DNA from 2 places in the Corynebacterium minutissimum genome. Region 2 is predicted to be linked to the other one. Evidence: predicted binding sites of a transcription regulator. Region 2 holds the regulator's gene; the other holds the start of a gene.
The links. Region 2 encodes LexA, which represses DNA repair genes until DNA is damaged. Its sites were predicted from a motif close to CGAACANNTGTTCG; they were not measured.
Positions count from the first base shown of each region.

Region 1: a site for LexA is predicted at 10,908-10,921, ahead of I6J26_RS10740 (HNH endonuclease signature motif containing protein). Genes of this name have one in related genera too.

Region 1 is NZ_CP069533.1:2,274,389-2,289,471, forward strand. Features, by position in the region: gene mfd (transcription-repair coupling factor) at 1-1,743, shown strand, start outside; gene I6J26_RS10685 (hypothetical protein) at 1,743-2,225, shown strand; gene I6J26_RS10690 (amino acid permease) at 2,222-3,709, opposite strand; gene I6J26_RS10695 (MazG nucleotide pyrophosphohydrolase domain-containing protein) at 3,791-4,405, shown strand; gene I6J26_RS10700 (hypothetical protein) at 4,414-4,836, opposite strand; gene I6J26_RS10705 (hypothetical protein) at 5,002-5,793, shown strand; gene eno (phosphopyruvate hydratase) at 5,926-7,203, shown strand; gene I6J26_RS10715 (septum formation initiator family protein) at 7,361-7,831, shown strand; gene I6J26_RS10720 (DUF501 domain-containing protein) at 7,866-8,414, shown strand; gene I6J26_RS10725 (Ppx/GppA phosphatase family protein) at 8,431-9,384, shown strand; tRNA gene I6J26_RS10730 (tRNA-Leu) at 9,438-9,514, shown strand; gene I6J26_RS10735 (Bax inhibitor-1/YccA family protein) at 9,851-10,684, shown strand; gene I6J26_RS10740 (HNH endonuclease signature motif containing protein) at 10,953-12,236, shown strand; gene I6J26_RS10745 (hypothetical protein) at 13,931-15,083, shown strand, end outside.
Region 2 is NZ_CP069533.1:254,218-269,300, forward strand. Features, by position in the region: gene I6J26_RS01180 (DEAD/DEAH box helicase) at 1-1,683, shown strand, start outside; gene I6J26_RS01185 (hypothetical protein) at 1,774-2,151, shown strand; gene I6J26_RS01190 (VIT1/CCC1 transporter family protein) at 2,300-3,010, shown strand; gene I6J26_RS01195 (carboxymuconolactone decarboxylase family protein) at 3,123-3,653, opposite strand; gene I6J26_RS01200 (peroxiredoxin) at 3,700-4,293, opposite strand; gene I6J26_RS01205 (hydrogen peroxide-inducible genes activator) at 4,453-5,424, shown strand; gene I6J26_RS01210 (hypothetical protein) at 5,513-6,637, opposite strand; gene hrpA (ATP-dependent RNA helicase HrpA) at 6,732-10,607, shown strand; gene nrdR (transcriptional regulator NrdR) at 10,604-11,062, opposite strand; gene lexA (transcriptional repressor LexA) at 11,897-12,619, shown strand; gene I6J26_RS01230 (DeoR/GlpR family DNA-binding transcription regulator) at 13,000-13,782, shown strand; gene ptsP (phosphoenolpyruvate--protein phosphotransferase) at 13,942-15,083, opposite strand, start outside.

The sequences.
Region 1 (15,083 bases), 710 kb from region 2:
GATAACTTCCCCTACGTCGAAACCGAAGACCAGATGCTGGCCATTGATGCCGTCAAGGAAGACATGGAATCCTCAGTGCCGATGGACCGTGTCGTCGTCGGTGACGTGGGCTATGGCAAGACTGAGGTGGCGGTGCGCGCTGCCTTCAAGGCAGTCCAAGACGGCAAGCAGGTCGCAGTGCTCGTACCGACTACGCTGCTGGCACAGCAGCACGCCGATACGTTCCGCGAGCGCATGCAAGGTTTCCCCGTCGACATTGAGGTGCTCTCGCGTTTTACCTCGGCCAAGGAATCCAAGGAGATTCTGGCAGGCTTGGCAGATGGTTCCGTGGACATTGTCATCGGTACTCACCGCCTGCTGCAGACAGGCGTGCAGTGGAAGAACTTAGGCCTTATCGTCGTCGATGAGGAGCAGCGCTTCGGCGTGGAGCACAAGGAACACATCAAGGCGCTCAAGGCGAGTGTGGACGTCCTCACCATGTCCGCAACTCCGATTCCCCGCACCTTGGAAATGTCCATGGCAGGTATCCGTGAGATGTCCACCATCTTGACCCCGCCGGAGGACCGCCATCCGGTCTTGACCTATGTGGGCGCCTATGAAGATAAGCAGGTTGCTGCTGCAATCCGCCGCGAGCTGCTGCGTGACGGTCAGGTCTTCTTCATCCACAACAAGGTTGCGGACATCGAAAAGAAGGCCCGTGAACTGCGTGATCTCGTGCCAGAAGCTCGCATCGTGGTGGCCCACGGCCAAATGAACGAGGACATTCTCGAGCAAACCGTCCAGGGCTTCTGGGACCGCGAGTTCGACGTGCTGGTCTGTACCACCATCGTGGAAACCGGCCTGGACATCGCTAATGCGAATACCCTCATCGTGGAAAACGCCCACCACATGGGCCTGTCCCAGCTGCACCAGCTGCGTGGGCGCGTAGGCCGCTCCCGCGAGCGCGGCTACGCCTACTTCCTCTACCCGAAGGGCGCCACGCTCACAGAAACCTCCTACGACCGACTGGCCACCATTGCCCAGAACAACGACTTGGGCGCAGGTATGGCCGTGGCCATGAAGGACCTGGAGATGCGAGGAGCCGGCAACGTGCTCGGTGCTGAGCAATCCGGCCACATCGCTGGCGTGGGCTTTGATCTCTACGTCCGCCTCGTGGGCGAGGCCGTGGAGACCTTCAAGGCGCTTGCTAGGGGAGAAGCCCCAATCGTTACGGACGAGGGGCCGAAGGAGATCCGCATCGACTTGCCTGTCGACGCCCACATTCCAGAAAGCTACATCAACTCCGAGCGCCTGCGCCTCGAGGTCTACCGCAAGTTGGCAGCCTCCAAGGACAATGCGGACCTCCAGAACACCGTGGAGGAGATGGAGGACCGCTATGGTCCCGTCCCGGAGCCGGTGCAACGCCTTCTGGCTGTGGCGCGCTTGCGCCACCAAGCGCGCCGGGCAGGTGTCGCCGACATCACCGTGCAGGGAACCCGCATCAAGGTCCACCCGGTGGAGCTTGCGGATTCCAAGCAAGTGCGCCTCAAGCGCCTCTTCCCAGGCTCCAACTACCGTGCGGCCGCCAAGGCTATCCAGCTCAACTTCCCCAAGGCCGGACGCAATGTCACGGATCCCAAACTGCGTGACGTTGAACTTCTCCAGTGGATGGCGGATTTCCTGGCGTCGATGTTTGAGCTCGAGCGAGTCGACGTCAGCGGTGCTAAGACGAAGAAGAACGTCATTAGCGTAGGAGAAAAGTAATGGATGCCACCAACAGCCCTAGTATGAAGCCGCGCTCTAACTCACGAATAGCTCTGTTGGTGGTGTGGATTGTCGCGGCGCTGGTGAGCATTCCTGCGGTGTTGGCGCTGAAGTTTGTGAGCGGGAATGCAGGCTGGTACGCCGTCATGCTGATGTTGGGTGGGGTGGTGCCCCTAGGAGTATGGATGCTCCTGGGGTTTATCCCGCTGTTTATTCTCAGGGACTACGACAGCAACCTGGTGTGGGCATGGGCGGGGCTGGCTATGGTCTTCATCGGATTTATCATCGGCGGCGCCAACCTTCCGGACTTTGGCGATACTGGCCCTGCCGGTGTCCCCGCCTGGTGGCGTGGCAACGAGGACGCAGCCACGATGACCGGCATGCTTTTTCTCGGCATCAGTGCTGTTGGCCACGTGCTGTGGCTGGTGAGCTGCATTGTTTATGCGGTGAAGTCTCACCGCCAACAGCCCCCAGTTCTTTAGAGAACGAGTGCGCCGGTGCTCAGTCCCCACACGGCAGCAATGGCGCCGATAATGACGATCGCCACCACACACCACTCGAAGGTATTGAACACGCGCTCCTTCTTGTACAGGCGAGTAGCCACGTACGGGATCAGGCTCGGAAGCACGGCAAGCGCGCCGAGGAGCACGTAGACCGGATCGGCGGCGTAGATGAGCCACAGGGAGTAGATGAAGGCGACGAGGCCGATGAAAAAGTGGCGTCGATTGCTACGGCGTCCTACCTCAGGCCCGGAGAGATCAAACTTCACACCAGCATGCGGGTGGGTCAGCCCCTTGCCACGCACGGTGAGAAGAACCAAATACAACGAGGAGAAGATGTAGGGAAGGAGGTACATGATGGTGGCCAGCTGCACCATGGCGTTATAGGAGGTCTCGTTGAGGAAGAAGACGATGACAAAGAGCTGAATCGCCAAGGTGGAAATTAGCTGCGCTACCCACGGTGCGCCGGCAACGTTGACGGTGCCAATCTTGCGGGGGATGAGGCCGTCGATAGCCATGAGGACAATCGGCTCCGCGCACAGCATCTGCCAGGACACATACGCGCCCAGGACGGACAGGCACAGGCCAAGGGAGATGAGCGCGCCGCCCCATGGTCCCACTACGGCGGTGAGGACAGAGGCCATGGAGTTATCCGGCAGTGCTGCCAGCTCTTCCTGAGTAAGTACGCCGAAGCTCAGGGTGGAGACGGACACGAGAAGCGCGAGAACGCTGACAAAGCCGATCACTGTAGCGCGGCCAACGTCCCTGCGGGTGCGGGCCTGCTTGGAGTACACCGAAGCACCCTCCACACCGATAAAGACCCACACAGTAAAGAGCATGATGCCTTGTACCTGCTCAAAAACGGACTTGTCGGAGCGCTCGCCCCAGAAGTCCAGAGTGAATTTATCCCAGCTAAAGCCCACGAACAGGACGATGACGACGAAGGCAAGGATGGGCACGATCTTGGCCACCGAGGTCACCATATTCATGATGGCTGCTTGCTTAATACCGCGGGCCAGAACGGCAAAGATGCCCCACGACAATAGCGACACCGCGATGGCGGAGGCCCACTGGTGATCAGCATCGAAGAAGGGCACGTAATGGCCGATGGTATTGAAGAACAAGGTGGCGTAGCCCACCTGCGCCATGACGGAACCAAGCCAGTATCCCCAACCTGACGTAAAGCCAATGAAGTCACCCAAGCCGGCGCGGACGTAGGAGTACACACCGGAGTCGAGGTGTGGCTTGCGGTGGGCAAGAATCTGGAAAACGAATGCTACAGAGAGCATGCCGACGCCCGCGATGAGCCATCCCAGCAGCATGGCGCCGGGTCCGGCCACGGAGGCAATATTTTGCGGCAGAGAGAAGATGCCGGCGCCCACCGTGGAACCGATGATGAGCGCTACAAGCGTCCACAGCGTCACGGAGTGCGTGCGCGGCGATTCGGTGAGTGTTGAAGAGGTCATTGGTCAAAAGTACCCCTTAAGGCGGGTTTATGCGCAACTGGTGCGATTATCCGCGCAGGCCGAGTCCTATACTCGGTGCTTATGACTGTGCTCTTGCTCGATCCGCGTTGGCCCACGATGATTCCTCTGGAAGCCCATGGAAAGCTGCTTGGACCTGCAGTTTTCACCGACGAAGTGCCGGTAAAGGTGCGTTGGAACTTCGACGAGTTACTGTGCGGTGAGGATCCAGAAGGCAAAGGTGTGCTAGTAAGCACGAATGCGTCTGACCCTGAGGTGCGGGCGCTTCTCGACGACTCCCATGACCTTATCCTCGCTCCTTCCCTCGACGACCCTCTGTGGCAGGCGCGGGAGGTCATGTCGAAGGCTCGCAGTATTGGTGAGTGGGAGCGCGATCAAACCCATGACACCTTATTGCCCTACCTGGCTGAAGAATCCGCGGAGTTCGCTGACGCGGTAAAGGATGGCGCGTCTGACGCCGAGCTTCTCAAAGAACTAGGAGACGTTTTTCTCCAGGTTCTTTTTCACGCGGAGATTGCCGCGCGGAGAGGCGCTTTCACCTTGGATGATGTGGCAGCGTCCTTTGTAAACAAAATGCGCTCCCGCGCGCCCTACCTGTTCGACGGCACAGAGGACGTCGTCGGGGTAGAGGAGCAGGAGCGCCTGTGGGCTGAGGGGAAAGCCCGCGAGAACCGTTAAGTGAGCTTCTAGCTCTGCTTCAGAACGGAGGACAGCAGCGGGGCGTAGTCCGCAATCTTGGAGGACAGGCCAGTGCCACCGGTGACGAGGGTGTCTTCCTTAACGATCTTGCACTCGAGGGCGCGGTCAGCGGTCTGGCCGGCGTACTTCACAGCGACGAGCGCCAGCGGGCCGAGGTCCTCAGAACCACCGAGGGCGGTGAGGTTCTTGGACAGCTGGTTGCGGGTGGTGTTTTCGGTGAGTAGATCGCCCTCGGTGGTCTTATCAATGAGGGTCAGGGTGTTGCGCAGGGTGTCGCAGTCAGCGGTCTGGATGCCCTGGGAGAGGAAGCCGCCAAGCTCCTCGAGGGAAGCAGCGGATGCGGTGGCAGGAACAGCAGCACCGAGGGTGACAACAGCGGCAGCGGTGGCGGCAATACGGCGGATGGACATGGGTCTCCTTGAATTACGAGTAGAACAGCACTTTTCCCGGCTCGGCGAGCCGTTCAATGGCGTAGTGTAGCGCACAATGTTACGCATGGGAACACTGTGACATAATTTTTATCATTCTGTGTCGGTCCGGGCCGGCCGTAAAGGTGCGCTGTAGTATCCCTGCCTATGACCAAGGGGCTGAGGAGAATCGGGGGCTGCGGCCTCGGTATCGTCTTGGCCATCATTCTTATTATTTCCCTCGTGGGCTGGAGCTTGTCCTTTCTGGACAAACCTTCGCCCTTCCGTCAGCTTGAGCCTGTACCCCAGGACTTACCGCCAATTGGTGGGGCAGAGGTGCCAGCGATTGACGTGGAGGCCCCTGGGCGTACCTCCGACAAGTTGACGTGGTGGTCGGATCAACTGAAGGACTCCACAAGCATTCCCGAACAGGCCCTGCGCGCCTATGGCAACGCCGAACTTATTGCGAATGCGGCTTGGCCCAACTGTCACCTGCGCTGGAACACTCTTGCTGGCATCGGATGGGTAGAAACCCGCCATGGCACGTATAACGGCAATGTGTTTCATCGGTCTTCTCTGGATGAGAATGGCTATCCTGACCCGCCCATTGTGGGCATTCCCCTGGACGGGACTAATGACACCACGCTGGTGCCAGACAGTGATGGTGGAGCGATTGATGGCGATGCCGAATTTGATCGCGCGGTAGGCCCCATGCAGTTCATCGCTTCGTCCTGGGATCATCTGGGGCGCGATGCTAACGGCGATGGTGTGGCGGACCCCAATAATATCGACGACGCCGCCCTCGGCGCCGCCGCCCTGTTGTGCTTTGGTGATCGGGACCTGTCTACCCCGGAAGGGTGGCGCTCGGCGATTCTCAACTACAACCAATCCGAGGATTATTTGCGTAAAGTGGCGGGTGCTGCCAATTCTTACGCGATCGAGCAGCCGGCAACCTCCTAGATCTTTGTCACGTTGTCCGGTTATGCCCGACATGTTCCGAACTTTCCTGGAACAATGGGCAGCAGGTGATTTGGGAGTCCTCCCGAAGCACAAAACCACACTCAATTTGGTTCTATTAGGAGTGAAAGCAGCATGGCTGACATCATCCACGTAATGGCACGCGAAATTCTTGATTCCCGCGGTAACCCGACTGTTGAGGCTGAGGTTTTCCTCGACGACGGTGCACGCGGCGTCGCCGGCGTTCCGTCTGGCGCATCCACCGGTGTTCACGAGGCACACGAGCTGCGTGACGGCGGCGAGCGCTACTTGGGCAAGGGTGTGCTCAAGGCAGTTGAAAACGTCAACGAAGAAATCACCGACGAGATCGCTGGCTTCGAGGCTGATGACCAGCGTCTCATCGACGAAGCGCTCATCAAGCTTGACGGTACGGAGAACAAGTCTCGCCTCGGCGCTAACGCCATCCTCGGCGTTTCCATCGCTGTAGCCAAGGCTGCCGCTGAGTCCGCCGGCCTGCCGCTCTACCGCTACATTGGTGGTCCGAACGCTCACGTCCTGCCTGTTCCGATGATGAACATCCTCAACGGTGGCTCCCACGCGGACTCCGGCGTTGACGTCCAAGAGTTCATGATTGCTCCGATCGGCGCGGAGACCTTCGGTGAGGCACTGCGTGAAGGTACCGAGGTCTACCATGCGCTCAAGTCCGTCATCAAGGACAAGGGCCTGTCCACCGGCCTGGGTGACGAGGGTGGTTTCGCACCGTCTGTGGAGTCCACCAAGGCCGCACTTGATCTCATCGTTGAGGCCATCAAGAAGGCTGGCTTCGAGCCGGGCAAGGACATTGCCCTGGCACTGGACGTGGCTTCCTCCGAGTTCTACAAGGACGGCAAGTACCACTTCGAGGGCGGCGAGCACACCGCTGAAGAGATGGCCAAGGTTTACGAGGACCTCATTGCCAACTACCCGATCGTCTCCATCGAGGACCCGCTGCAGGAGGATGACTGGGAGGGCTACACCAAGCTCACCGAGACCATCGGTGACAAGGTCCAGATCGTTGGCGATGACTTCTTCGTCACCAACCCGGCACGTCTCCAGGAGGGCATCGACAAGAAGGCTGCTAACGCCCTGCTCGTGAAGGTCAACCAGATTGGTACCCTCACCGAAACCTTCGATGCCGTTGAACTGGCTCACCGCAACGGCTACCGCACCATGATGTCCCACCGCTCCGGCGAGACCGAGGACACCACCATTGCTGACCTTGCCGTTGCCCTGAACTGTGGCCAGATCAAGACCGGTGCTCCGGCTCGTTCCGAGCGCGTTGCCAAGTACAACCAGCTTCTGCGTATCGAGCAGGAACTGGGCAGCGCCGCCGTTTACGCCGGCCGCTCCGCATTCCCGCGCTTCCAGGGTTAATCACCTCCCCCGAAGCTCGATTGTGCCCCGTGATTGTGGGCCACGTTTAAAGGCGTCACAGGAAACTGTGGCGCCTTTGGCGTGACACCTGTTATTTTTGTGACTCCCACGCGCGCCGTCCTGAACCCTGGCGGTTGATAGCTAGACTTACTCTCCGATGGCACGCACTACCCCTACTCGCACGAAGCGCCGGAACACTGTTCCGGTCCACACGCGTGCCCGCGATGCCCACAAAACCCCGAAGCGCCCGAAGAAGCCTAAAGGTCTCGATATCCTCGGGGTAGGCGTCATCATCGCGGTGGTACTCGTCGTCTTGCTCACCATCGCCGTGCCGCTGCGTAACTACTACAACGGCCAGTCCGAAATTGCCCGCCTGGAAAGCTCCATCGCAGCCAAGCAAGAGCGCAAGGACAAGCTTTTGGCGGAAATCGATAAGTATCGTTCGGACGAGTACATCAAACAAGAGGCCCGCCGCCGCTTCGGCGTCATGGACGAAGGTGAAACCGCCTTCCGAATCATGGATCCGCGCATGGATTCCGGTGACACCGTGACCTCAGAGCACCGCGAAGACATTGATGAGCGCGAGTGGTACACCGTGCTGTGGGACTCCGTTGCCGAATCGGAATAGGACTCATCCCAGTCGCCGTGCCACAATGGTTGCCATGACCGTGACCGATGCTGATCTTGACGTTGTCCGCGAACAACTTGGCCGCACTCCGCGCGGCGTCGTAGACATTGCTTACCGCACCCCCGACGGAGCGCCCGCAGTGATTAAAACTGCGCCAAAGCTTCCCGACGGCACCCCGTTCCCCACTCTCTACTACCTCACCGACCCGCGCCTGACGGCCGAAGCGTCGCGCCTTGAGGTCGCCCACGTCATGAAGTGGATGGAACAGCGCCTCGCAGAAGATGAGGCGCTGCAGAAGGACTATCTGGCCGCTCACGAGCACTACCTTGCTATCCGCAACGAGATGGAAGATCTCGGTACGCAGTTCTCCGGTGGCGGTATGCCAGATCGCGTGAAGTGCCTCCACGTACTGATTGCATATGCCTTGGCCGAAGGTCCCGACCGCGTACGTTTCGGCACGGAAGCCGTCGCAATGGCAGCAGAACACGGTAAACTCCGTGGCAGCGCCATTCCGGAAGAGTGGCCTACCGTGGGGGACTTGGGCATCGATATGGCCCAATTTGATTTTTCTAACGCCGGTTAACAGAAAGGCTTGACCTATGACTCGCGTCGCTGCTGTCGACTGCGGAACCAACTCCATCCGTCTACTCATCAGTGAGATTCAAGGCGATGGCAAGATTCGGGACATTTCCCGCACGATGGAAATTGTTCGCCTTGGTCAAGGCGTCGATGCTACCGGCGAGTTCGCTCCGGAGGCCCTCGCGCGTACCCGCGCAGCCTTGGAGGAGTACGTCAAGCAGATGAAGTTCGAAAAGGTTGAGCGCGTGCGCATGGTGGCTACCTCGGCCACGCGTGATGCCAAGAATCATCGTGATTTCTTCGACATGACGGCGGAGCTTCTCGGCCAAATTCAGCCGGGGGCTCGCGCTGAGATTATCTCCGGTGAGGAGGAAGCCCTGTTGTCTTTTACCGGCGCTGTGGCGGACCTCAGCTCGGAGAAGGGGCCTTATTGCGTCATTGACTTGGGTGGAGGCTCCACCGAGTTCGTCGTCGGCACTATCGACGGTGAAATCCTAGGCTCTCACTCCGCTCAGATGGGTTGTGTCCGTCTCACCGAACGCATGATGCGCAGTGATCCGCCTACTGAAGCAGAAATCGAGATCGCCACTGATTACGTCGCTGAGCGTATGGCCGACGTGGAGAGAATCGTACCCATCGACAAAGCCGTCACCTTCGTCGGCTGCGCCGGAACCTTCACCACGTTGTCTGCTCTTGCCCAAGGCATGGAGCGCTATGACGCCGATTCCATCCACGGTTCCGAGCTGCGTTTCGACGCCCTGCGTGTGCTGATCCGTCAAATGATAGGTCTGTCCTCGGACGTCCGTGCCCTCAATCCGGTCATCCACCCAGGCCGTGCTGACGTCATCGGCGGTGGATGCGTAGCCGTCGAAGGCATCATGACCATGATTGAGCGCAACAGCAGCGCCCGCTCCTTCTTTATCAGTGAGAAGGATATTCTCGACGGAATTATCGCCGGTCTCGCCGCAGCCTGACCCAATAACTAGTGTGCGAGCACCCGTGCCCTAAAATAGGTGGGCACGGTTTGGCCCCCATAGCCCAATCGGCAGAGGCAGTCGACTTAAAATCGATTCAGTGTGGGTTCGAGTCCCACTGGGGGCACCACTGGGGGCACCATGACCAGCGGAAACGCAGATGGATATGGCCACTTTGGCGCGAAAGTGTCCAAAAAGTGTCCAGAAATCCTCCAATTAATCGGGCTGCGCTATCCGTGACTATATAGATGCGAGTCACGAAGTATGAGGCCAGTCGTGCGGGTAGGGGGAGGCGTCGACAAGCACAGTGCTTCCCGACGCCTCTCTTTAAGAATATTTTGCAAAGTTTGGGATTTTTGGGAACTTCCTAGCAATCGAGTGCGTTGAAGCTAGTGAGAACATAACCACGGCGGCCCTTATGGGGCCGTCTTTATTGAGCAAGACTGTGAAAGGAATCGGGATTCACGTGCGTTCTAGCAACCCCGTCATGAGTTCCCTCTCATCCAGCCGAAACCAGAACCAGACTCAGAGCAATCCGTTTGGTCAGAGCGACAACCCGTTTAACGAGGCCACCCGTAGTGCCGACCGCCCGCTGACCGTTGATGACGTGGTGACCAAGACTGGTATCACCCTCGCCGTCATCATCGCGCTGGCTGTTCTTAACTTCTGCATTGGCGCGCTGTTTAACCCAGTTGTGGCGATGGGTCTGACCTTGGTTGGTGCCATCGGTGGCTTGATTACCGTGCTGGTGTCGACGTTTGGCAAGAAGTTCGGTTCTGCTGCCGTGACTCTTATCTACGCCGCATTTGAGGGCCTCTTTGTCGGTGGCTTTTCGTACATCGTTGCCGGTGGATCTCTTGATAAAACGGGTGGTGCGGCACTCGCCGACCTAGGTGAGATCGGCGTGGGCATTGGCCAGGCCATTATGGGTACGGTCGGCGTCTTCATCGGCATGCTCATGGTCTACAAGACCGGTGCAGTGAAGGTGACCCCGAAGTTCAACAAGATTATGTTCGGACTCATTACTGGTGTCGCCGTCTTGGCATTGGTTAATTTCCTGGGCGCTATTTTCTTCGGCTTTAACCCGCTGCGTGACGGCGGCGCGATTGCCATTATTTTCTCCTTGGTTTGCATCGTCCTGGCATCCCTGTCCTTCATGACCGACTTCGACCAGGCTGACCGACTTATTCGTCAGGGTGCTCCGGCACAGTACGCGTGGGGTATCGCCCTTGGCTTGGCCGTGACCTTGGTCTGGCTCTACACCGAGATTCTGCGTCTGCTGAGCTACTTCAGGGATTAGTTCTTAACCAACGCCTTATATAGCCGGCGGCTGACACCTTAACTGGTGTTGGCCGCCGGTTTTGTGGTGTTTGTCACAGTGTGGTGTGGGGTGTTTGATAATTCGCCGTCTATATGTGGTGTTGGCAAGAGTGTGTTCGAACGGGTGTGTTGTTTTGGTCTAGGTTTGGTGGCGTGTTGTGGGGTCTGGTGTGGTGTCGGGGCGGTTGGGTAGTGTTGTGACTAGAAAGCATGTTCGTATGTTCTAGTCTTTAAGGGGTGGGTCACTTATGGTGGCAACCACAACAACAACTTCTTCTGTTCCTTTGGCGTATTTTTCTCATTCAAATCCTGATGATCCGGTTTGTGTTGCGGGGATGTTTCTGCGGCGCGCGGAGTACGAGTTTTGGTTACATAATCTTCCGGCTTTGGAGGCTGATTCTGATAGTGAAGTGATGAAGCTTTCGGTCAAGACTGCCAAGACGGCCAGGCAAGTCGCTAAGAATGTGATGGGGGTTCTTCGGCTTGAAGAATTGCCGAAGGTCAAGCAGTTGCAGGATGCGCAGGCGTTGTTGGATATGGCGTCGCTGGTAGCGATTGATGAGGTCATGTCGAAGCTGGGGCATCCGACTAGGGCGGTGGTGGCAGAAATTGATGAGAATCTTTCGCGCTGGTTTGTACCGAAGCGGCCTAATCAGGTGTTTCCGACAGCGAGTCAGATTCGGCGCCGGGTGCGTGATATCGCCAAAGTATTAGATGATTCAGTAGCATTTCGTGATACGCGTAAAAAGAACCGGTATTCCATCCTTACTCGAGGCCAGCGGGCGTTTCTTGAGTTAGAGGTTGATTCCACTGTGGGTGTGGTCATCCATGAGCTGATTAAAGAAACCGCCAGAAAGCATGAGGTTTCAATGGCGGATGCCATGGTGCTGTTGTTGTCGGGCACAGTGGAGCCGGAGGCAGGCAAAGTGGTGGTGCATACTTATAAGGCGTCTGATGTGGAGGGGGCACCGGTGTTTGTTCAGGGCCATGGGTGGCGTGGTGAGGATATACCAGCAGCCAAGGTGGTTGAGCGGGATTTAAGCCAGGTACCTAAAGCATCTGATTCTTATCGTCCGTCTGATTTTGTGCGTAAGTATGTTGAGGGCCGTGATGGGACGTGTCGGGCTGGGGGGTGTGATGTGCCAGCGTGGATGTGTCAGTTGGATCATCGGATTAATTATGCCGAGGGTGGGCCAACACATCCAGATAACTTGGTGTGTTTGTGCCAGCGTCATCACAATATGAAGACCGAGGGCAGGGCCTTTTATATTTTGGATCCCGTTACCGGTGATGTGGTGTGGTTGTTAGCTGATGGCAGTTGGGTGACCACGCAAGCCACAGGCCCGCTAGCACCCTCGATGCGCAGGTGGGCTCGTAGTGTTGCTGAGGATGTTATGGCGCATCGAGCGAAGATGCATGAGGATGCCAAAGCATTAAAGGTGGAGTTGGATAACGGTGACATCGTTGAAGTCTTCGACATGACCGACCCCGCAGACCGCGACAATACTAACGGTGGCGATATTCCCTTCTAAGCAATAGGGAATATGGCGTCAAAGGCTCGTCGTCGTCAGAAACGACGAAGCTAGGTGAGGTGATTTGCTGTCGCGACTTTCGTTGTCACGGACGACGGGATGCCAAGTGGTCACGTAGAGGGGAGAGAATCGCGCAACGTCGTTTCATACGACGACGAACTCAGGCATGTAGCTCTGAGTGAGTTGTAGTTTTCCAATCCGGCGATACTCGGGTTTACATTCGCCTGCCACCTGGTCGTGGTGGCAGTCTTCTTTGGTTTCGTCGAAAACGCCGACGTGAGAAGTTACGGCCCATATGGGCGCCGAATTGGAGGTTTCTAGGTTGGTTCATGGTCGCGTTAATGGACGCAAGGGTAATTTGGGTCTCATTTTTTACTGAAAAGGTTTGTTGGTTTGCTTGCCGTATGCCGCGAATCTCCCTGTCGCTGCCAGAGTATGTCATTGCACGTGTTACGCCTCGAAAGGGAAAACTGCTCGTCGGGAATCGTGGCCGAAAAGCCCAGCTCATCTACTTCCATTATTGTAATTCGGGGGTACCCGTCCCAAATTTTTTCAAATTAGATCGAGCTTATCTGTCAGCCCTGAGGGTAGCCTGTGTCACAGGGTCTGCCAGTATCTATTTGCCAAACTTCTAATAGTATTCATTGATAAGTCTCGTTGGTTTATCAAATTCTTAAGTGATTCATACAATCTGTCGAGACAGCCGGTGTCTTTTCGTGCATCCTTGTTTCTGAAGCCGCTCACGGAGTCCGCTCCGGAAGGTGGCTTCGAAAAGTCAGGGATATTGGTTGAGAAGGAAAACCATGAAGCGAATCGGGGGCCTTGTGTTGGTGACGGCTTGTATGGGGGTGCTATCGAGCTGTGCATCATTGCAGGGTCTGAGTGTTCGTTCTCATGGCGACAGTAACGGGGGCTCTCACGATTTCTCTGACGTTAGGGGCGGCGGTGGCTCAGTGGACTCGGGGGTCGCTGATGCCACCGCCACGGGGAAGTTTGAATCATCGCCGCTGAGGGATGGTGTATTGCCGCCACTTGGGGGTTTCGATCGAAGCGTTCCTGGCTTTAGGGTCTTCGATCCGTGCACGGAGAGAATGCGTTTGTATGTAGCTGACATGGGGTTGGTGGCAACAGGCGAGGCAAAGCGCGAATCCGGTTTCAGGTCTTGTCGATTTGTCTTTGAATCCTCCGAAAAGTCAATTGCCAACGTTACTTTTGAAACTCGTGACTTTTCAATGGCGGAAGTTAAAGATGCGTTTCCCGAAGGGAGGCCCGGGGCTGGTCAATATCGAGACACAATTTACTTTGTAATAGATTCACTTATTGAAGGCGCTACTTGTACTGGATACGTCGAAACTAAAGAGGGAACCTTTTCAATATCTTGGACTGAAGTATCAGTTAGATATCCAAGTGTAGATAATTGCAAGAACGTGGGAAGGATAATGGGTTCTTTGCTTTAAAGAGTTAGGGGCTCGGGGTCTAAAATGTTAATTAATGAGAGCAATTTAAATAGCCATGTGGAGTCAATACACAATCTGGATAGGAACCTAGAGTTCGCAAAACAGCGTGCTCATAGCCCACTTGACGGGGGATTTTCAACAGTTACAGGCCTAAGTGAAGTCGGTGCGATCCACGAGCGTGTGTTGGCGACGGATCCGGGTTCTGCGCGTAATTCGTTGGAAGGTTTCAGGAGTCAGGTGGCTTGGTTAGGGGATACTCTGCAAACTGAACTAGCTGGTTTCGAATCCCAAGATGAATTGAATAGTCGTGGGCTCGACGTTGCGGATGCTGGAGGTGGCGGTGGGGCAGAAGCCATGCCCATCGTGGAGCAGCCGGACCCTGGATATAGTCCGTTCGGATTCACGATGCCGGTAGTGGACCCAGGCGCTTCGATTATGGGGTTGGCCTCGGATTTGTTTACAACGAGATTCTGGGATGTATCGGAAGCGCAGGCGCGCTGGAGGACGTTGAGTGCGGAAGTCGGCGACATCGTTGAGGGGCTCCATGCTTCGGCGGCGTCGTTGGAGTCCGAGAACGACAGTGAACCAACGGCGAGAGCAGCGGCCAAAATCCGTGAGGTAGCGCAAGCTGGTACCCACTTCATTGCAAATTCCGAGGTAATGCAGCAGAAGCTCTTCGGCTTGCAAGCCCGCATTATGAGTACCCAGGCAGAGGCAGTAGCTCTTGCCTTCGAGGTGATGGCTATTCCGGAGCCTGCTACGCGCGCAGCAGCGGAAAGGGCAGCGTTGCTTCATATGCAGGGGCTGCTACAAGAGGGGGTTGTTATGGCTATGCCGTACCAACACGCGCTCATGGATGCAGCCCCGCCGAGTGGTGGGGGCGATGTGAGCACGGAGTTCGGTGCGGTGGCTGGGGATGGAACCCAGTACAACACCGACGGAGTTACGTGGCCTAAGCAGATTGCAGAGGCTATGGAGAGTGGTGAGGTTGGTCCGGGATCCTTTGACGCTGCGACTGGACAGATGAAGGGGCTCTCGGAACTGGGAATGGATGCCGCAGAGATCGCGCAGTTCCAGTCAGATTTGCGCAACCGCGGGCGCAGTATCTTGAGCGAGCTAGGGTTCGGTGATGCGCTTGAGCCAATCGACGCCTCCCAAATGAACACGTCCGCAGCCACCGCAGGGGTTAGTTCCGTGAATCTTATGGGTGGCGTTCAGGCGGCAAACGGACAAGCCCTGTCGGCCGCCGGATTAGGCAGTGGCGCGGGTGCGGGAGCATCCGGCATGGGAGCCTTGGGGCTGCCGGGAGGCCGTGGCAGTACAGCGGGTGCGCTGACAGGCGGCATGCCGAGGGGCATGAACAACGGAATGAACAGAGCGCTGGGTCGCA
Region 2 (15,083 bases):
ATCGGAGTGCACCATGCGGGAATGTTGCCTAAGTACCGCCGCCTAGTGGAGCGCTTGGCACAAAAGGGCCTGCTCAAGATCATCTGTGGCACTGACACCCTGGGTGTGGGCATTAACGTGCCGATCCGCACGGTGCTTATGACGGGCTTGGCCAAGTATGACGGCACGCGCCAGCGCATCCTCAAGTCTCGTGAGTTTCATCAGATTGCAGGCCGTGCCGGCCGCGCAGGTTATGACACTGAGGGCACGGTTGTCGTTGAGGCACCTGAGCATGAGATTGAGAATGCCAAGGCTCGGCGTCGCCTCGGCGATGACCCGGCGCGTCTGAAGAAGTTGAAGAAAAAATCCGCGCGCGAAGGCGAGGTTTCATGGTCGGAGAAGACCTACGCCAGGCTTATCGACGCCGAACCGGAACAACTCACTTCCCAGTTCCGGGTTTCGAACTCTATGTTGCTCAACGTCTTAGCTCGCCACGGCAACGGTTATGAGCATCTCAAGCACCTGCTGCGCACTAGCCACAACACCCGTGCTCGTCAGAACGAGGACATTCTTACCGCGCTTAGCTTGTTCCGCGGCCTGCTGAATGCCGGAGTGGTCCAAAAGTCCACCAAGGGGCTCGATATTTACGGCCGCCCCTATCACGTGGTGCGCGAGATGCCGCGCGACTTTGCTCTCAACCAGCCCCTAGGCCCCTTTGCCCTTGCCGCACTGACTTTGCTGGACCCTGAGTCGGAGTCCTATGCCCTCGATGTCATTTCTGTTTTCGAGTCTGTACTTGATGACCCGCGCCAAGTGCTTATTGCCCAGCAAAAGCAGCGGCGAGGCGAAGAGATCGCAGCGCTCAAGGCGGAGGGCGTGGACTATACCGAGCGCATGGCTATCGTGGAAGACATCACGTGGCCGAAGCCCTTGGAGGAGCTCCTCGAGCAATCATATGAGACCTTTTGCCAGACCAACCCGTGGGCTAAAGAGTTTGAGCTGCGGCCTAAGTCGGTAGTGCGTGACATGCTGGAGAGCGCCATGACGTTCTCAGACCTCGTCGCGACCTACGGCCTTGCTCGTTCGGAAGGCGTTATCCTGCGCTACCTCACTGACGCTTGGCGCACGCTTAAGCAATCCATCCCTGAGGAGTATCTCACCGAAGAGCTTGAGGATATTATCGTGTGGCTCGGTGAGCTCATTCGCCAGGTGGACTCTTCGTTGGTCGATGAATGGGCAGAAATGGCTGGCGAAGACTCCCCTATCTCCCAGAAGGATCTAGACCGAGAGCTTGCTTTCGGCGTAGAAGATCCCACAGCGCTCACCGCAAACCAGCGTGCCTTTGGCATCATGGTTCGCAACTACTTCTTCCGGCTTGCCCAGCTTTTTGCTTTGGAAAAGGAGGACCGGCTGGCTGAGCTGCTGGAGTATCTCGATGAGGTTCCGGACTTTGGTGAGGCTCTTGACGCGTACTTCGACGATTACGACGATATCGATGTCGGTCCGGCTGCACGTGGACCCGAATACTTCGTCCTCGACAAGGGCGACACGTCAGTGAAATCAGGATCGCGGTCGTGGACTGTGCGCCAAATCCTCAAGGATCCTGAAGACGACAACTCCTACCAGATTGTGGGCACCGTGGACTTAGACGCGTCGGATGAGGCCGGCGAGGTACGCCTATCTGAGTTGCGCGTAGAGTACTAAAAAGACTCACCGGAACACTAATAGACTCCACCTGACAAAGCCTGAATACTACGCGCTCACTTTCACGTAAAGAGTACAGTGGGTGGCGCTATGACTCGACCAGATTCTCCAGCCACCAACATTCGCCTCGCCGGCGTGCACTTCGATAGGCATGAGGAAGCAGTCACGGTACATTGGCTGCTCGGCGGCCTCCCCCATCACCGTGACGTGGTCTTTTCCCTCCACACCGTCAATCTAGAGCTCACCATTCGCTTTGACAATGAGCACTTAGAATCTATGGACATCGCATCCTTTGGGGAAGATGAACGCGACATTCGGCGGGAAGTAGATTATGAATACACCTACGCCCCAGAAGCGCTGGCCGTGACCATCCCATCCTCACACTTCGACCTACAGGACCAAGTTTTTACCTTGGGCCTTTCCGTAGACGGCATGTCCTGCGGAGAATGGACCGGAACTGTTGTCTAAGGCTAGCTACACCCACCTCATCTAAGGCTGCGCTACCACCGCTCAGCTTAGCCTATACACGCTTTACAAGCCTGTGACCAGCGGGGATACTGAGAAAGTGAGAGTTCTCTAGACAACTGAGAACCCGAGCTGGGTAAAGGAACAGGCCATGACCATTCATAGCAACGAGCCCCACGGCGCGTCCCACAACGCGCGGCTGAATTCTCTGCGGGCGGGTGTACTCGGCGCTAACGACGGTATTGTCTCCGTCGCCGCACTTCTGTTAGGCGTGGTGGGATCGGGGGCGTCGGCAAGCGCCATCCTCACTGCAGGTCTCGCTGCCACTGTGTCCGGCGCCGCCTCGATGGCGCTTGGCGAATACGTATCTGTCTCTGCCCAGCGCGATTCTGAGCGGATGATGATCACCAAGGAAACGCGCGAGCTTGAGGAACTACCCGAGCAGGAGCACGAGGAATTGGTAACCATGCTCTCCAGCTATGGCATGGGCAGGACAACTGCAGACGCTGCAGCGCGTGAAATTGCCGCCGAAGACAGGCTTCTCGAAGCACACCTACGTTTAGAGATTGGCATCGACGGTGAAGACCTCACCAACCCGTGGCATGCGGCGTTCTGGTCAGCCGTGTCTTTCTTGGCAGGCGCCTGCCTGCCCTTGCTGTCCATCTTCCTTGCTCCGGCGGAAACAGCAGCGCTTACCGTCGCCATTGTCACGCTCATCGCCCTCGCCGTCACCGGATATATATCCGCCCGCCTCGCAGGCACCGACACTACCCGTTCGGTTCTGCGCCTTGTTATCGGTGGTGCCTTGGGGTTGGCCATCACCTACGGAATCGGCGTTGCTTTTGGCGGAGTCGTGGGCTAACTCCGCCTCACAGATCTCAACCGACTCCGGCACATCCTCCTATGCAGAAACGTCCCGCCACCGCTACTACGGTGTGGGACGTTTCGTGAATTAAGCAGTAAAAGCTTGACTCTTAAGCATTGCGCACGGCCTCAGCCTGCAGCGCCTGAGCTACAGCCTGGACCACGCCGGCAACCTTGATGCTTTCCCAAATCTGCTCCTTGGTCATGCCTTCCTCGAGCAGAGTCTTAGCGTGGGCAGAAAGGCAATGCTCACAGCCGTTAATGGCGGAAACTACGGTGTTCCACAGCTCAAACGTGGCTTTGTCTACGCCTGGCTTAGAGATGATGTTCATGCGCAGACCAAACTTCACCTGTGCATAGTCGTCACCCAACCAGCTCTTCGCGCGGTAGGCCACGTTGTTCATGGCCATCACCGTGGCGGCACCGAGTGCAGCGTCGATAGCTTCCTCGCTCAGGTGCTCGCGAGCATCCTCCAGAATCTCCTTGAGCACCTGGTCATTGCGGGTAGCGGCTGCAGCAGCAACCAGGCTGCCCCACAGCTGCTCCTCGTTGAGCTCGGTGGTGCGAGAAAGAGTACCAAGGTTGAGTTTCTGATCCTTGGCATAAGCCGGAAGTGCGGACTTCAAGTTATCAATAGACACTGAGGGTCTCCTTTCGAGAGCTCTCTGTTTAGACAGCGGCCTCTGGTTAGAGGGCCGACTGAACGACGTCCAGCTTGTTGATGTTCTTCGTCGGGTCGTTAGCCTCCCAGTTGCAGGCACAGACTTCTTCCGACTGCAGTGCGTCGAGCACGCGCAGAACCTCATCAACGTTGCGGCCCACAGCGTCCGGGGTCACGGAGACGAACTGGATAACGCCATCCGGGTCGATAATGAAGGTGGCGCGGTCTGCCACTCCATCGGCGTTCTCCACTCCGAGAGCACGAATCAGGTCGTGGCGAATATCGGAGAACATCGGGAACGGAACGTCCTTGAGCTCCGGATGAGTAGCGCGCCAGTTGAAGTGCGCGTACTCGTTATCGGTGGAGCCACCGAGGATCTGGGTATCGCGGTCCTGGAATTCCTCATCCAGCTTGCCAAAGGCAGCAATCTCAGTCGGGCACACGAAGGTGAAGTCCTTCGGGTAGAAGAACACAACCTTCCACATGCCACGGTACTTATCCAGGGACACCTGCTCGAAGTAGTCCTCCGGCTGGTTCGCGTTTACGTCGTGCAGATCGCCGCCCTTGAGCGCGGTCAACTCGAACTCGGGGAACTTTTCGCCGACGGTCAGGATAGACATAGAAAGGGTCAACTCCTTGAAGAAACTGTGATGCAAATCTCTGTAACCACACGCCAGTGTGTCATCACGCAGACGCATAGCCACTCACTCGCCAAGTATGCCAACAGTTTCTTCGCAAGTCAATAGTTTGACTTATTTATAAGTGTTAGAGTTATAGGCATGAACAATAAGGAGTATCGTCCGACGCTAGCCCAGCTGCGCACCTTCGTCACCATCGCGGAGAATAAACACTTTGGAACCGCAGCGTCCAAGCTCGACATCTCCCAGCCATCCCTGTCACAAGCCCTCGTCGCCTTGGAACAGGGCCTCGGCATACAACTCATCGAGCGCTCTACCCGAAAAGTCATCGTCACCTCCGTTGGCGAAGAGCTCCTCCCCTTTGCCAAGGCGGCCCTCGAGGCCTCCGATGCTTTCCTCGCCCGCGCCCGCGGGGCTAATGGTATGCTCACCGGCCCCTTGACCATTGGCGTCATCCCCACTATCGCGCCGTATATCCTCCCGGAACTCCTCCAGTCCATCACGGAGGTCTACCCCGAACTCGAACCGCGCTTCGTGGAAGAGCAGACTCAACACTTGCTCGACAAACTTCGTGAAGGCACGATCGACCTCGCCATTACGGCCCTTCCCACCGAGGCCGCTGGCATGGTGGAAGTGCCGCTCTACGCTGAGCACTTCACTGTCGTTACGCCCTCCAAGCACCCTCTGGCAGGGCGCTCCGATCTCACACTAAAGCAACTCGAAAGCCTCGACTTGTTACTGCTTGATGATGGACATTGTCTTCGCGACCAAGTACTCGACCTTTGCCGGCGGGCCAAGATTAACCCTTCCGAAGCAACGAATGCCGTCACCCGCGCATCATCACTCACCACCATTCTGCAGCTCGTCATGGGCGGACTCGGTACCACGCTCGTGCCCGAGTCAGCGCTGGCAACCGAATGCACGAGCCCTGATCTAGCAGTAGCGCGTTTTGCACCTGCCGTCACCGCCGAGCGACAGGTAGGCTTGACGTTCCGGTCGTCCGCAGCGCGCGCCGAAGAATTCCACGCTTTCGGATCACTGGTCACCTCTGCTTATCAGACAGCGGTGGAACGTTCACGTGCACTCGTTCCCGTCACCTCCCCAGACAAGTAAAACGACAAACGCCACCGTCTTGCCTTCACGCTATGACGCGTGAGGAAAGAGGTGGCGTTTACAACCGCCCACTAGAGCGGGATTCTAATTACGCAGCCGGAGCATAGCGGCCCTGGCACTGACGGCATAGATGCGCCGTGGCCAATTGCATTGCCGGAGCAATGATCAAAAGTGCAAGGCCCAGGGTAATTGCGGAAGCCGCAACGAGAAGGCCCGACAGCACGAGGAGCAGCAGGATGTGGCTGTAGTTCTCCTTGCCCAGCTTGAGGCCCTGAGAGAATGCCTCACCAATGGAGGACGTATCCGCGGCCAACCACGGCATCAAGGTGAAGAAAGGCTGAATGAACAAGGCAATGAGCCCAACCACAATCACTCCGCCAAACACAGAGCCTACGAGGGCCAGGATTTGGCCCTCCTCGAGCTGCTCCATGCTGTTGGCGCCCGTCGCCGCAGCACCACCGAAGCCCAAGAAAAAGATTGCGACAATGGCGATCACCATGGCAATAGCCGCAAGGACACCTAGTACGAGGTTGACTACCAACGGCTGCACCCAGCGAATACCTTGGAAGAGGGTGCCCCACGTCGGCTTTGGCGTGTCAATCTCGCGGTACGCCAAGCGGTAGACGATCAAGCTGATAACCAAGGATAGGATGCTCACGAGAAGCGACAGGAAATTAACAGTCAGACCTGTTTCCACGCTATCGCTGTTCTGCTGAGCGAAGCTCAGAGAAATCTGCGGAACAATCTGAACGATTCCGACCACGAAAGCACCCAAAATCCAGAGCACCGGATTCTTCAGTGCGGCACCGAAGCCCCACTTAATAGCCTCGATAGCGCTCACTGGGCCGGTGTAGGCGGGGCCTGCCTGCGGGCCGGGGCCCGCGTAGCTGCCGTCCTCACCGTAGCTCGCACCAGCGTAGCCCGGCTGGCCGGTGTTGTAGGCACCGTAGCCGCCATATTCTTGGCTTGCGCCATAGGCGTTCGCGCCTTGCTGCCCTGCACCATGAGAGTTTCCACCGAAACCCTCATTCGAACCATAGCCGCCGTTAGCGCCGTATCCGCCAGGTTGGCCGAAACCTGCCTGGTCTTCCGGGTGGTTTGTCGGCTCATAACGCGGCAATCCACCGTTGTTTCCAGCACCGTTATTGGCGCCGTTGCCAAAACCATTGTTGGAGGAATTGTCCTCCGATTTAGGGTCAAAGGGATTAGTCATTGATTGTGTCCTTTACATCTTTGGTCACAGTGACAACACGAGAGTACCAACAACTTCATGAAAATCCGTGAGCGAGTAGACTTTTAGGGCGATTATGACTGCAACTCGCGATGAACTCTATAGCGCTCTCACTAACGTTTCGTTGAGTGATGAACGCGCATTCCGCCGCCGCCTCCGTAAAGCCCGCGCCCCACAGGCCCTAGAAGCAATAGGCGCAGATATTGCCGCAGCACAAAAGCGCGTGGCCGCCATCGACGCTGGAGTACCGGACATTACGTACCCAGAGCAGCTTCCCGTTACCGCACGCCGAGAAGATCTCGCCGAGGCCATCGCGAACAACCAGGTGGTCATCATTGCCGGCGAGACTGGTTCCGGTAAGACAACCCAGATTCCAAAAATCTGTCTGGAGCTCGGCCGCGGGCGCCGTGGTCTCATTGGCCATACCCAGCCCCGCCGTCTTGCTGCCCGCACAGTCGCTGAGCGCATCGCCGACGAGCTCGGTCAATCCATCGGGGAATCTGTTGGTTACGCCATTCGCTTCGATGACAAGGTGTCTTCCACGACCGCTGTCAAACTCATGACCGACGGTATTTTGCTTGCAGAAATGCAGCGCGACCGTTTCCTCAATGCCTACGACACCATTATTATCGACGAGGCCCACGAGCGCTCCCTCAACATTGACTTCCTGTTGGGCTACCTCAAGCGGCTTCTTCCTAAACGGCCAGATCTCAAGGTCATCATCACTTCTGCCACTATTGACCCAGAGCGCTTCGCCACGCACTTCGCTGACGCCGATGGTGAACCTGCCCCTATCATCGAGGTCTCCGGACGCACCTACCCGGTAGAGATCCGTTACCGTCCGTTGGAGATTGAATCTGGTGGCAAAACCATTGATATCGATCCCTTGGACGCCCTGTGTGAGGCCATCGAAGAGCTCATGGCCGAAGGCGAAGGCGACATCCTTTGTTTCTTCCCCGGTGAACGCGATATCCGCGATGCAATGGAGGCCATTGAAGGCCGCCACTGGCGTGGTGTGGAAGTCACTCCCCTTTTTGGACGCCTATCCAACCAAGAACAGCACCGCGTTTTTAGTCCACACCGCGGGCGAAGGATCGTGCTCTCCACCAATATTGCCGAAACCTCGCTGACCGTTCCCGGAATCCGCTATGTCGTGGACACGGGCACGGCGCGTATCTCGCGTTACTCCACCCGTACCAAGGTCCAGCGTCTGCCTATTGAGCCTATTTCCCAGGCTAGTGCCAACCAACGCTCTGGCCGTTGTGGACGTGTGGCTGACGGCATTGCCATTCGCCTCTACAGCGAGCAGGACTTCCTCTCTCGCCCGGAGTTCACTGACCCGGAGATTCTGCGCACCAATCTGGCTAGCGTCATTCTGCAGATGATTTCTCTGCGGCTTGGCGATATCTCAGAGTTTCCTTTCGTTCAGCCTCCCGAGCCCAAAGCCGTACGCGATGGTCTGCTTCTCCTCCATGAACTGGGCGCACTCCAACATAAAGAAAAAGATGGCCTTCCCGTCTTGACTCACGTGGGACGAGACTTGGCGCGCATTCCAGTCGATCCGCGGATGGCCCGCATGCTCGTCGAGGCCAATACATCAGGCTGCCTTACCGACGTCATGATCATTGTCGCCGCCATGACTATCCAAGACGTGCGCGAGCGCCCCCTAGACAAGCAAACTCAAGCGGATCAGTCCCATGCCAGGTTCAAGGACAAGACCTCAGACTTCCTGTCCATGCTTAACCTCTGGGACTTTGTCCAGGAAACCCGCGAAGAAATGAGCGGAAATGCCTTCCGCAAGCGCATGAAAGCGGATTTCCTGCACTATATGCGCATCCGCGAGTGGTTCGATCTCGTGCGCCAACTGCGTGACGTGGCCAAGCAACTGGGTTGGAAGGCTCAGGAAGCTACGGAACGGCGCCCAGATGACATCCATATGTCTCTGCTTTCTGGATTGCTCTCCAACATTGGCGCCCGCGACGGCAATTCCAAGGAATTTATTGGCGCGCGGAATACCCGCTTCCTCGTCTTCCCTGGCTCCGCGCTGGCGAAGAAACCTCCAGAGTTTCTTATGGCCGCTGAACTAGTGGAGACCTCTCGGCTGTGGGCACGCGATGTCGCCGCAATCGACCCAGCTTGGGTAGAAAAGCTGGCAAAAGACCTGCTTAAACACAACTATTCTGATCCTACGTGGTCACGCAAACGCGGTTCCGCAGTAGCGACGCAGCGTTCGACGCTGTACGGCGTCACCGTCGTGGCTGACCGCACGGTGCCCTACCACTATGTGGATCAGGCTGCGGCTCGCGATATGTTCATTCGTCACGCGCTTGTCGACGGCGACTGGACCACCCACCACCACTTCTTCCATGACAATAAGCGCAAGCTCGCTGAGGCGTCTGAGTTTGAGGAGAAGGCCCGCCGACGCGGACTCGTCGTGGATGAGGACACGTTGTTCGATTTCTATGACCAGCGTATCCCGGAGAATATCAACACGGCGAAGCACTTTGACTCCTGGTGGAGGAAGCAGAAGAACAAGCATCTCCTTGACTTTGACCCTTCACAGCTTCTCGACGATGACCATGACGTCACTGAGGAGGCCTTCCCGGATCGCTGGCTCAAAGGCAGTATTGATTACGACCTCTCCTACAAATTCGAGCCTGGTGATCCCCTCGACGGTGTCACCCTCATGGTCCCTGTGCCGCTGCTTGCGGGCCTCGACACCGAGGGATTCGACTGGCTCGTTCCTGGCCTGCGCCTCGAACTTGTCACTGAACTCATTCGTTCCTTGCCCAAGGCGTTGCGCCGTACCGTCGTCCCGGCACCGGAATTTGCTGAAAGGGCACTGCCCAAGCTTTTGCCCTACGAAGGGCGCATTACCGAGCAGCTCGCAGCGGTTCTACAAGAGATGGGCGGGCAAGGCATCAATGCCAGTGATTTCCGTCCTGAACAGCTGGACCCGCACTTGCGTATGAATTTCGCTGCGGTGGACAAACGCGGCAAGGTCATTGACTCCGATCGTGATCTCAAGGCGTTAGTCCAGCGACAGGCAGGTCATATTTCCTCCTCGGTATCCCGGGTGGGCCGCAAATCTGAATCCAAGGCCGTCAAGGAGTGGTCCGACGACACTTTGGGCAGCATCGATGAGGAAATTACCACCGTGGTGGATGGCCATGAGGTCACCGCTTACCCTGCACTGGTGGCAACCAAGGAAGGCGTAGCCCTTAAAGTGCATCCCACTAAGGCGGCTGCCGACGCCTCCATGATCACCACTACACTCACTCTTCTTCTCCGTGAGATTTCCGTGAGCACACAGCAGATGGTCAAGGGTCTACCGCTGCAACAGCGAGTTGCTGTTGATGCATACCCGCATGGCGGCGCTGATGGTCTGGTTAATGACGCCCGTGTCGCTGCTGTACGCGACATCATGATGGAGAAGGGCGGACCTGTTCGCAGTCCAGCGGAGTTCACCGCACTTCTCAACGCAGTTAAACCAGAGGTACCAGGCCGTGTACGACAGTCTGTAGTTGCGATTGCTCCGGGCTTGGCAGAGTATTCCAACCTCTCAGCAGAACTAAAGCACTGGGAAGGCCCGGCTATAGACGATATACGCGCGCAGCTCGAGTTCCTGCTGCCGCCGAATGCTCTGACGATCCACGGTATTCAGCATTTGCGTCACCTCCCCCGCTATATTCAGGCCGCACGGATCCGTCTCGAGGACATGAACCTCGATCCGGACCGTGACGCTGACCGCCAGGCCGACGTTGATGAGGCCAAGGCTTACCTAGCCAATCGTCTCCGTAATCTCCCTGCCGGGCGAGAAAAGACGCGTGAGGTCAAGGACATCTACTGGATGATAGAGGAGCTGCGCGTATCGCTTTTTGCTCAGCGCCTAGGCACTGCTCACGCAGTATCGCTGCGCCGAGTACAGAAAGCAGCCGATAAGTTGCGTTAAAAAGAGTCCCTATCCCGACGGCGCATAAGACGAATCTCCGACTCAAAGTCGTCCGCGCTTTCAAAGGACTTGTAGACCGAAGCGAAGCGAAGGTAGGCAACCTCATCAAGGTCACGCAGGGGTTCTAGGATTGCCAAACCAATGTCATTGGCATTGACTTGGGAAGAACCGTGGCTGCGGATAGTTTCCTCAACTTCCTGCGCCAGCTTCTTCAGCGAATCGTCGCTGACGTCGCGGCCCTGGCAGGCTCGCTGCACACCGCGAATAAGTTTGTCGCGACTGAAGGGTTCCGCGAGGCCACTGCGTTTGACCACCAACAGAACGGCTTTTTCAACCGTCGTAAAACGGCCTTTACACGCAGTGCACTCTCGCCGACGGCGGATCGAGGTACCGCTATCTACTACGCGAGAGTCAATAACGCGCGACTGTTCATTGTGACAGAACGGGCAATACACGGCGCGGCATCCTTCCTCGGGGTCGTACACATGTGCCGCTCCGAGTGAACTAACCCAGAAAATGGGCCGTTGATTTTCATAAAACAAGGCGCGGCATATCGCCCCGTAGTCTACTCACTGCTTAACCGACTGGGTACCTACCAGTCCCGTTGTTGGCCCCTAGTGAGAAGATGCCACTGCAGAAGGCGACGATGCCGGCACAAACGACGCCTCACTGTCGATGCTCAGCCCTCCCCACACAGTGCCGACGAATACTGCTACACCAAAGACAGCGCCAAGGACATAGTTACCTACGTTCGAGCTACCCCAGCGTCGATTCGAGTCCGAATTCAGGGTAGAAGCACGAGCGCGAAGCTTTTCTTGGCTACGCTCCTGTGTTCTATCTATCGGAGATAAAGTTCGAACACCAGGAGAGTGACGCAATGATTGACGTGGTGCGGATTGAGGTGCCGCAGGTTCCCACACCATCGCTGGCGGAACAACTGCAGGTCGAGAGATTCCTACCTCGTCACGAGAGATTCCGCGCTTGTTCGGGGTGTTAAGTACGATAGCCATATTCTTCCCTTTCAGATTGCAATAACTCGGTAGCGATGATGACTAGAGTGTAGGAAACCAGTCCGACACTTTCGAACATCTCCATCGCCCAATCGTTCGATTTGGTCTGTATGTTCGATTTATAACAGCCTCTCGAAAGTTTGTCCACATTTGCGTGGCAACTGTCGAACATTTTTTCTTTCCATGCTAAAAAGGAGACAAGCATTCGATATGCCCTACCCCGTTTACCCCACCCAATAAACGCGCCCACCGCCCTACCCCGAGTCACTAGGAGAAAACATGGCCCGCAAACCGAAGAAGAGCGATCAACCCACTCTCGAATCTCTGTCCGCTCGCCAGCGTCGCATTCTCGAAGTTATCCACGATGCCGTAATGCTTCGAGGCTACCCACCAAGCATTCGCGAGATTGGGGATGCCACCGGACTTCAATCCACCTCTTCCGTGGCCTACCAACTCAAGCAGCTGGAGGAGAAAGGCTTCCTGCGCCGCGATCCCAACAAGCCGCGCGCCGTTGATGTTCGCCACTTCCCTAGCGCTGACGAGTCCAAGAAACCTGGCCGCAAGTCCGCCGCCACCATGAGCGTCGTCGAACCTGCAACTGGAGATGTTCCTGAAGAAGCCTCGGCGCCGACATACATCCCAGTCGTTGGACGCATCGCCGCTGGTTCCCCCATCACTGCGGAAGAAAACATTGACACCTATTTCCCGATGCCCGATGACATCGTGGGCAATGGGGAGCTTTACATGTTGCAGGTTGTGGGTGACTCCATGCAGGATGCCGGCATCCTTAATGGCGATTGGGTCATCATCCGCTCCCAATCCGTAGCGGAAGAAGGAGAATTCGTAGCAGCCCTCCTCGACGGCGAGGAAGCCACCGTTAAAGAGTTCCACCGTGACTCTTCAGGCGTGTGGCTCCTTCCGCATAACGACGCCTATTCGCCCATCAAAGGTGACGAAGCGGAAATTATGGGCAAGGTCGTCTCGGTGTTCCGCAAGCTCTAGCTGTCGCATACCCACAACCTCCTTTCCTCCCTCCATTTCCCCCGCTCGATTTCCCCTTCGCTCCACACTCAATGTGGACATATTGAGCGGGGACTATTTATGCTCTTACCCCCTTGTGTGTGTAGATGCCCGATTTATGCCCGCTTAGCGGCCAAGATCACAGATTCCCAAATTTGCTGGACAGAGCTAGGTTTGACGTGAGATTAAGCCTTTTTAATGTGTAGTTCTATTTGTTTAGTTCCGTTTTGTCCGCACGCAATGGGAGAATGGGAACATCACAGCAACACGTGTTGCTCCATCCGCTAAGCCGACTCGCGAATTACTCCATTCCGACTTGACGCTGCGACCAGACCCGATGGAGCCCCTCAAAGGGAGGAACTATGTACGCCGAAGAGCGCCGTCGTCAGATTGCCTCGTTGACCGCCGTGGAGGGACGAGTCAACGTCACCGAACTCTCGGAACGTTTCGATGTCACAGCCGAAACCATCCGCCGGGACCTTGCTGTCCTCGACAGAGAAGGTGTTGTCCACCGCGTCCATGGTGGCGCTGTGGCTTCCCAATCTTTCCAGACCGCGGAGTTCACTTTGGACACGCGTCAACGATCTGCAACTGGCGCCAAAATGGCTATCGCACGGGCCGCTCTTGATCAACTACCAGATGGCGGAAGTATCTTCCTCGATGCAGGCACAACGACTAATGCCCTCGCCGACTTGATTGGGCAACGTTTCTCCGCCGGACAGTTCAGCATTGTTTCTAACAGTCTTCCCATTGCGCTTTCTCTAGCCAGCAATGGGGTGTCTGACGTCCAGCTGCTCGGCGGTACCGTTCGTGCCATTACCCAAGCCGTTGTTGGCGATACCGCCCTTCGGACCATGGCGCTTATGCGTGCCGACGTTGCTTTTATTGGCACCAACGCACTGACCATCGATCACGGGCTCTCTACTGCCGATTCTCAAGAAGCTGCGATCAAGTCAGCATTCGTAACTAACGCTCATCGTGTTGTTGTTCTCTGCGACTCTTCCAAGCTGGGCAATGACTACCTGGTCAGCTTTGCCTCACTCGATGACATCGACGTTGTCATTACTGATGCAGCTGCACCTGAGTCCTTCATCGAGGCCCTCAAGGAGCACGGTATCGACGTCATCATTGCCAAGGACAAATAAGAAGCTTCATTAGGTCATAGGATTTTTATCCACCGACGAGGCCTAGGCCTCCGGTCCAGCGATGACACAATCCGCCCCCAATCCTCGACATTCAAAGTCAAGGGCTGAGGGCGGTTTTCGCGTCGCGCTAGAGACGCACTAGAGACAGAGTGCGGGTATCTAGAATTCCTCTAGCAAAGCAATAACGTTCGTACGGGCCTCGGACGGCCCCTCCGCGTTAACGGCGGCTTCCGCCATCTTCTCGCACTGCTCGAAGGTGAGCTCAGCCAGCTGTGCGCCAACGCCAGCAACGGCAGTCGACGCAGCCGACAGCGAGGTCACCCCCAAACCAGTAAGAACACAGGCCAGCATCGGATCAGCTGCTGCCTCACCGCACACGCCAACCGGGACATTGTTGTCACGGCCCACCACACATGTGTGCTGAATAAGGCGCAGAACAGCAGGCTGCCATGGGTCGGTCAAGTAGGCCAGCTGCGGTGACAGTCGGTCTGCTGCCATCGTGTACTGCGTAAGGTCATTGGTACCGATTGACACGAAGTCCAAGTGCGGCATGATGGTGTCGGCCATGAGGGCCGCTGCAGGAACCTCAATCATGGCTCCAGCAGTGAGTCCGCGCTCACGACACAGATCTGCAAACCACTTCGCCTCCACAGCGGTGGCGACCATCGGAGCCATAACCCACGTGGTTGCCTCCTCACCACGGTTGGCTGCAGCTTGAGCAATAGCGTCAAGCTGACGGGTAAGCAGTGCCTCATTATCGCGAGCCACGCGCAGTCCGCGCACGCCCAGTGCCGGATTCTCTTCGGAATCTAGGGTGGCGTAGGAAATTGGCTTATCCGAACCCGCGTCGAGGGTGCGAACAACCACCTTGGAATCGGGGAAGGCATTGAACACCTTTCCGTAGATTCGAGCCTGTTCGTCAACAGTCGGCTCCTCGCTCGCAGAGAGGAAGGAGAGCTCTGTACGATACAGGCCAATGCCTTCTGCCTGAGAGTCCGAGGCGATACGTGCGGCATTGCCATCGGCAACGTTGGCGAGCAACTGCACGCGGTGACCATCCTTGGTCTGCGCTGGGCCACGCCACTCAGCAACACGCGCAGCCTTCTCGCGGTACTCCGCCACTGCTTGAAGAGAGCTCTCACGGTCAGCACCAAGTGCGACCGTGCCCACCGAGCCGTCAACAAAGACCTGGGTACCAGCTTCGATTGTGCGCAAATCTGCCCCGACTGCCACGATGCAAGGAATATCGAGCTGACGGGCGATGATTGCCGTGTGGCTGGTCGGACCGCCGAGCTCAGTGA